2 regions of the Massilia sp. KIM genome follow, and region 2 is predicted to be linked to the other one. Evidence: riboswitches for the same ligand, from Rfam matches in the RefSeq annotation. Region 2 holds a riboswitch; the other holds the start of a gene.
The links. A riboswitch is a leader RNA that binds a small molecule or an ion and turns the genes downstream of it on or off. The one in region 2 is predicted to bind thiamine pyrophosphate.

Region 1 (3,996 bases), 2.9 Mb from region 2:
CAGTGGAACTTGTCGAAGGCGTTGTCCACGCGCGCGCGGATGGTGGTGCGCATGCCGCCCAGCGCCAGCGCATACGAGCCGCCGAAGCCGAACAGGTGATAGGACGGCACCACCGCCCGGTTGGCCGGATCGAAGGCCTTGTCGCCCGAGTACTGCCACACGGCGTCCAGCTTCAGGCCCGACACAGCAGGCACCGCGTACTCGACCAGCGCGGTCGAACGGAGCTCGGGCACGTTGGTCACGCGCTTGCCGTCGGTGGACGGGTCGCCGGTGCCGTTCTGCTCCGCGTCCAGCGCCATCAGCGACAGGCTGTAGCTCAGGTCCGCCGTCGCCTTGCCCTGGGCCGAGAGTTCGATGCCGCGGTGGCGCTGTTCGCCCGCGCGCACGAAGGTGTTGGCGGCGTTGGTGTACTCCAGGCCCTGGCGCATGTCGAACACGGCGGCCGACACCATCAGCTGGCTGTTCACCAGGCCTTTGACGCCCAGCTCGGACTGGCGCGAACGGCTCGGCGACAGCGCGGTGTTCTGGTTGCTGGTCTCCATCGGCGCCACGCCGCCGTACTGCAGGCCGTGGCTCAGCGAGGCGTAGACGCTCCAGTCCTGAGCCGGCTTGTAGACCAGGGCCACGTTCGGCAGCGCGAAGCTGTCCTTGCCGCGCACCCAGGGCTGGTCCAGCTCGGCCAGCTCCTCGCGCTCGAGCTTCACATAGCGCACCCCGGCGTGCAGCGCGAACTGGGGCGAGAGGGTCATCACGTCCTGCACGAACACCGAACGCTCCTCGTTGCTGCGGCGCTCCATCACCGGGCCGGTGACGCGGTCGGCGGAGACGGGCGGCACCACCAGGTTGTTGTAGATGTTGCTGTAGCCGACATAGTCGTACACGTACTCGCCGAAGCTGTCGTGGCGCTCGGCATAGGCCAGGCCGGCCGTCAGGGCGTGGCGCACCGCGCCGGTGTTCAGGCGGCCCTGCACCATAGCCTGGATGCCGAACGGGGTCTTGCGCTCGCCGGTGCTCTGGTAGTCGTAGAGGTCGTAGTCGCCGTTCGAGCAGTAGCCCGGGTAAAAGCCTTCGCCCTCGTTGCTGCAGCCATAAGGGAAGGCGGTGTAGTCGTCGCGCTTGAACCAGTGCTTGTTGGCGCTGACGCTCGCGTTCCAGTCCGGGTTGAAGCGGTACTCGAAGCGCAGGCCCAGGTTGCTGCTGTCGGTGTCGACCGGGCGCGTCCAGGGCTGGTTGTTGAGCAGGGTCTTGGCCGAGACGCCGGTCGGCAGCGCTTCGTTGCGGATCAGCTGGTAGCCGGGCGCGGTGATCTGCGACTTGTGCTGGTGGTCGAGGTCGAGCTGGAGCAGGGCGTCCGGGCTGATCTGCCAGTCGAAGGCGGCGGACACGAACTGGCGCTCGCCGTCGGCGCCGCGCACATAGGACTTCAGGTCCTCGGCGGCGGCGTTGATGCGGTAGCCGAAGCGGCGGTCGGCGAAACGCCCGCCCAGGTCGAGCGCGGCGTACACGGTGCCGCGCTCGCGCACCTCGACCGTGGCCGAGCGCAGTTGCGTCGCGGTCGGGCGCTTGGTCACGTAGTTGACGATGCCGCCGGGCCCGGCCACGCCGGCCTGCAGACCGGCCAGGCCGCGCAGCACTTCGAAGCGCTCCTTGTTCTCGAGCGGGATCTGGGTGTCGGCCGGGATCGCGATCATGTCCTTGCGGTAGCTGGTGGCGTTGTCGAGCGCGAAGCCGCGGATCGAGAACTGCTCGGCATAGCCGACCGCGTTGTAGGCGTCGCCGATCGAGGCGTCGAAGCGGGTCGCTTCGGTGGCGTTGCGGATCGACAGGTCGTCGAGCTGGGCGCGGCCAAGGGCGCTGATCGAGGCCGGGGTGTCCAGCAGGGGCGCGTCGGAAAAGCCGCCGACCGTGGCGCGCTCGCTGGCGACCCATTTGCTGCCAGTGACGACCACCGAGGGCAGGGCGCTCTGGGCGTGGACGGAGAATGCCTGCGCGAGGGCGCAGGCCAGGATGCTGTGCTTCAAGGTGGTTTTCATGGTTGCTCGTCTTCGCACGCATCGCTGCGCGCTGCTTTTTTCAAAAAGCCGGAGCCAACGTGGGGGAAGGGCAAACTGGGATGGGAACTGCGTTGCGCTTTCCTTCGCTGGCATTATCCAGATCAGGTACGAAGGGTATCTCTCACCCGGAACTGCCGTTCCAGGACCCCTAGCGAAGGCGCGAGTGTAACACGACGCGGGCACGCCGTGGTGAATGTGTCAATCAATGCTTGATTCAGGTCGTGGGCGTCAGCAGCATCGAAAAGAAGAGCCGCGTCGGCCCGTTCGACAACTTGAAGAAGATCGTGTTGCGTCCCTTGCGAAAGCGGACCAGGCGCTGGCCCTCGGTGCGGTTGTAATCGCGCTGGTAGGTGTTCTTGCCGCCGTAGACGCTCTGGTAGAACCAGCGCTTGGACGAATTCCCGGCTTGCCAGATGAGCCGGTCGTTCACCTTGACCGCGACGTCGTCGTCGGCGCCGATCCAGACCAGCATGTCGCGCTCGCGGTCCATGGAGACTTCCGTGTAGCCGTAATAGACGGCGTTCTCCTCGGCGACGCGCGGCACCAGGGGATAGCTGGCCGCGCTCACGTATTCCCACTTGACGACGCGCTGGTCCTTGCCGTAGTAGGCGGCATCGAGGAGCACCGCGTCTTCGGGCGGGTGTCTCGGGTTGTTGAATAGCTCCAGGCCATGGCGTCCCTGGAAGGGGCCGATCATGTACCAGCTGTTGAGATAGATGCGGTTCGCGTATTGTCCTCCCGCGCCGAACGTGCGGCCGCTGCCCTTGACCATGCGCGCCGTATCGAAGCCGGGGATCTTCCCGCGCCCGCCCGCGAAGATGTCACGGCGCTTGTGCCTGTACGCGCGGCTGGTCCAGTCCCGCTCCGCTTCCTCGCCCTCGCGCATGAAGCGTGCGATTTCCTCGGCGGTGCGTTCGATCACGCCCGCTTGCGGCTTTCCCAGCCCGCTGCCCAGTCCGGATGCGCTGCTTTCATCGGGGCCGACGCCATCGCCATCGCCGTCGCCGATGCCGGACATGCCCTGGTCGTCTCCAGTCCCTGCTGCGCGCGCACCCTCGCGCTCCACGGTGACGCCCTCGCGTTCGCGCGCCAGCTGCCCGGCGCGGCTGGCCAGCACGGCCCGAGCCCGCGCTTCCAGCGCGGCCAGTTCGGCCGCCGGGTCGCCGCCTGGCGCAGCCTCCGAAACGGGGTGGGGCGGGGCTGCAGCGTCCACTTCGGCGCGCGCCTCTTCCTTCGTCCTGTCGGTCAGGCGCGCCAGCTCCTCCGCCTTCAGCTCCTGGCCAAGTTCATCGATGGCGCGCGCCATCGTGCGCGCCTGCTCCAGCATCCGCTCCGGTTCGGCCGCCGCCGCGCCGTGCGTCGCTGCCGTCGCGTCCGTGGACGGGGCGGGCTCCGGCGCGCGCTGGGCGGACTGCTCCAGCAGCTCCTTGATCTTCCTGAGGTCCTCGACGCGCCGCGCCATGCGGGCCTGCGCCGTGGCCCGCACGCTGGCCGCCACCTCGGTGTCCTGGCGCCGCAGGATGTCGACCGTGCCTAGATGGTAGAGCCAGGCCGCCAGGCCGGCGTGCAGCCCGACCGACACCAGCAGGCACCAGCGCGACGAACCCACCCTGAACATGGTCCTCATCGGCGGGTGTGCATTGCGATCCTGGTGAAGCCTTCGAACTGGCACAAGTCGAGCACGTGGACGATGTCCTGGTAGCGCGCCATTTCGTCGCCGTCGATGCGGATCGGCCGCCCTGGATTGGCGGCCGCTTCCGATTTCAGCCTGTCGTGCAGTTCCCGCACGGTGACCTGCTTGCCATCGAGGTAGAGCTTGCCCTTGCTGTCCACGCCGATCGCGAGCGGCGCCGGCGCCGCATCCGCACGCTCGAGGCTCATCTGGGCGGCCGGCAGCACCACGGGCAATTCCATCTGCTTCCCGGCTTCCGACTGCTTGAAC
Region 2 (3,996 bases):
GGTGATGATGCCGTCCTTGACGTCGTTCTTGTCGGGCAGGCCGAGGTGCTCCTTGGGGGTCACGTAGCACAGCATGGCGGTGCCGTACCAGCCGATGTTGGCCGCGCCGATGCCGGAGGTGATGTGGTCGTAGCCGGGCGCGATGTCGGTGGTGAGCGGCCCCAGGGTGTAGAACGGCGCCTCGGCGCACTGCTCGAGCTGGAGATCCATGTTCTCCTTGATCAGGTGCAGGGGCACGTGGCCGGGGCCCTCGATGATGGTCTGGACATCGTGCTTCCAGGCGAGCTGGGTCAGTTCGCCCAGGGTCTTGAGTTCGGCCAGCTGGGCCTCGTCGTTGGCGTCGTAGATCGAGCCGGGGCGCAGGCCGTCGCCCAGGCTGAAGGACACGTCGTAGGCCTTCATGATCTCGCAGATTTCCTCGAAGTGCGTGTAGAGGAAGGATTCCTTGTGGTGGGCCAGGCACCACTTGGCCATGATCGAGCCGCCGCGCGAGACGATGCCGGTCAGGCGTTTGGCCGTCATCGGCACGTAGGCCAGCCTGACCCCGGCGTGGATGGTGAAGTAGTCGACGCCCTGCTCCGCCTGCTCGATCAGGGTGTCGCGGTAGATCTCCCAGGTGAGGTCCTCGGCCTTGCCGTTGACCTTCTCCAGCGCCTGGTAGATCGGCACGGTGCCGATCGGGACCGGGCTGTTGCGGATGATCCATTCGCGGGTCTCGTGGATGTGCTTGCCGGTGGAGAGGTCCATCACGGTGTCGGCGCCCCAGCGGATGGCCCAGGTCATCTTTTCGACTTCCTCGCCGATCGAGGAAGTCACGGCCGAGTTGCCGATGTTGGCGTTGACCTTCACCAGGAAGTTGCGGCCGATGATCATGGGCTCGACTTCCGGGTGGTTGATGTTGGCCGGGATGATCGCTCGCCCGCGCGCCACTTCGCTGCGCACGAATTCCGGGGTGATCTCGTCCGGGATGCTGGCGCCGAAGGACTGGCCCGGATGCTGGCGGCCGAGCAGCTCGGCCATGCGCTGGCCCATCGGCCCGGAGGCGTGCAGGGAGGCGATGTATTCCTTGCGGCGCAGGTTCTCGCGCAGGGCCACGAATTCCATCTCGGGGGTGACGATGCCCTGGCGCGCATAGTGCATCTGGGTGACGTTGGCGCCGGCACGGGCGCGGCGCGGGGTGCGGCTCAGCGAGAAGCGCAGCGGCGCGAGAGCCTGGTCGCTCAGGCGCGCCTGGCCGTAGACCGAGCTCGGTCCGGCCAGTTCCTGGGTATCGCCGCGCTCCACGATCCAGGGCAGGCGCGGCGTGGACAGGCCGCTGCGGATGTCGATCGCGGCCGCCGGGTCGGTGTAGGGGCCAGACGTGTCGTAGACATAGAGCGGCGGATTGGGCTCGCCGCCGAAACTGGCCGGCGTGGGCGACTGGCTGATCTCGCGCATCGGCACGCGGATGTCGGGCCGGCTGCCTTCGATGTAGACCTTGCGGGAATTGGGTAGCGGCGCGACGGCGGCCTGGTCCACCTGGGCGGTGGCGGAATCGAACTTCAGCGGTGCGTTCATGTGGCTCCTTGTGCTTGCAGGAGCCAGCAAAGGAGTGTGCCAAGCGCGGCCGCACGGGCGCGTGCGCGCCCACCACCGTTCTCGACTGCTTCCCTTCGCTGGCATTATCCAGATCAGGTTCGGAGGGTATTTCTCACCCGCATGTCGCTTGCACGACACGCAGGACCCCTAGCGTGTGCGGTCCCCGGGATGTCCCGGGGGCCAGCGGGCCGGATTATACGCGCTTCTACTCTATAATGGACCTTTTCGCAAAAAATCTTACGCCACCACATCATGGAATTAGCCAAGTCTTTCGAGCCAGCGGACATTGAACAATACTGGCGCGCCGAGTGGGAAAAGCGCGGTTACTTCACCGCGACCATGGACGAGGGCAAGCCGTCGTTCAGCATCCAGCTGCCGCCGCCGAACGTGACCGGCACCCTGCACATGGGCCACGCGTTCAACCAGACCGTCATGGACGGCCTGACCCGCTATTACCGCATGCGCGGCTATAACACCGCATGGATCCCGGGCACCGACCACGCCGGCATCGCGACCCAGATCGTGGTCGAGCGCCAGCTCGACGCCCAGAAGATCTCGCGCCACGATCTCGGCCGCGAGGAATTCCTCAAGAAGGTCTGGGAGTGGAAGGAAAAGTCGGGCAACACGATCACCGGCCAGATGCGCCGCCTGGGCGCCTCGGCCGACTGGACCCGCGAATACTTCACGATGGACGAACCGCGCTCGCAGACCGTGGTGGAAGTCTTCGTGCGCCTGTACGAGCAGGGCCTGATCTACCGCGGCAAGCGCCTGGTCAACTGGGATCCGGTGCTGGGCACCGCCGTGTCCGACCTCGAAGTCGACTCGCAGGAGGAAGACGGCTCGATGTGGTACATCAAGTACCCGCTGGCCGACGGCTCGGGCCACCTGACCGTGGCCACCACCCGTCCCGAGACCATGCTGGGCGACGTCGCCGTGGCGGTGGACCCGACCGACGAGCGCTACACCCACCTGCACGGCAAGATGCTGACCCTGCCGCTGACCGGCCGCCAGATCCCGGTGATCGCCGACAGCTACGTCGACAAGGAATTCGGCACCGGCTGCGTGAAGATCACCCCGGCGCACGACTTCAACGACTACGCCGTGGGCCAGCGCGCCAAGCTCGAGCCGATCAACATCTTCACCCTCGACGCCAAGATCAACGAGAACGGCCCGGCCGCCTACCAGGGCCTGGACCGCTTCGCCGCGCGCAAGCAGATCGTCGCCGATCTCGAAGCGCAAGGCCTGCTGGAAGCGGTCAAGCCGCACAAGCTGATGGTGCCGCGCGGCGACCGCACCGGCGTCGTCATCGAGCCGATGCTGACCGACCAGTGGTTCGTCGCGATGAGCAAGCCGGCGCCTGAAGGCACCTTCAATCCGGGCAAGTCGATCACCGACGTGGCGCTGGAGAAGGTTGCCAACGGCGAGATCAAGTTCGTGCCGGAGAACTGGACCACCACCTACAACCAGTGGCTGGGCAACATCCAGGACTGGTGCATCTCGCGCCAGCTGTGGTGGGGCCACCGCATCCCGGCCTGGTACGACGACGCCGGCAACATCGTGGTCGCGCGCAACGACGAGGAAGCCAAGGCGAAGGCCGCGGCCCAGGGCATCACGGGCGAGCTGCGCCGCGACGACGACGTGCTCGACACCTGGTTCTCGTCGGCCCTGGTGCCCTTCTCGACCATGGGCTGGCCGGAGCAGACCAAGGACATGGAGCTGTTCCTGCCGTCCTCGGTGCTGGTGACCGGCTTCGACATCATCTTCTTCTGGGTGGCGCGCATGGTCATGATGACCGCCCACTTCACCGGCAAGGTTCCGTTCGAGACCGTGTACGTGCATGGCCTGGTGCGCGACTCGCAGGGCCAGAAGATGTCCAAGTCCAAGGGCAACACCCTGGACCCGATCGACCTGATCGACGGCATCGACCTCGAGTCCCTGGTCGCCAAGCGCACCTCGGGCCTGATGGATCCGCGCGCCGCCGAGAAGATCGCCAAGGCCACCCGCAAGGAATTCCCGGACGGGATCCCGGCCTTCGGCACGGACGCCGTGCGCTTCACCATGGCGAGCTATGCTTCGCTGGGCCGCAACATCAACTTCGATCTCGGCCGCTGCGAGGGCTACCGCAACTTCTGCAACAAGCTGTGGAACGCGACCCGCTTCGTGATGATGAACACGGAAGGGAAAGATTGCGGCAAGCCGGAGGCGGCCGACCTGTCCCAGGCCGACCGCTGGATCATCTCGCTGATGAACCGCGCCGAGCAGGACGTGGCCAAGGGCTTCGCCGACTACCGCTTCGACAACATCGCCAGCAGCATCTACAAGTTTGTCTGGGACGAGTACTGCGACTGGTACCTGGAAGTGGCCAAGGTCCAGGTCCAGCAGGGCACCGAGGCGCAGCAGCGCGCCACCCGCCACACC

Region 1: it holds a riboswitch for thiamine pyrophosphate, as region 2 does, so the genes downstream of both, B0920_RS01500 (TonB-dependent siderophore receptor) here and thiC (phosphomethylpyrimidine synthase ThiC) in region 2, are expected to answer to the same signal.

Annotation. Positions count from the first base shown of each region.
Region 1 covers NZ_MVAD01000001.1:315,036-319,031, forward strand. The annotation lists gene B0920_RS01500 (TonB-dependent siderophore receptor) at 1-2,033, opposite strand, end outside; TPP riboswitch at 2,116-2,214, opposite strand; gene B0920_RS01505 (hypothetical protein) at 2,269-3,681, opposite strand; gene B0920_RS01510 (biopolymer transporter ExbD) at 3,678-3,996, opposite strand, start outside.
Region 2 covers NZ_MVAD01000001.1:3,223,942-3,227,937, forward strand. The annotation lists gene thiC (phosphomethylpyrimidine synthase ThiC) at 1-1,557, opposite strand, end outside; TPP riboswitch at 1,631-1,737, opposite strand; gene B0920_RS14100 (valine--tRNA ligase) at 1,831-3,996, shown strand, end outside.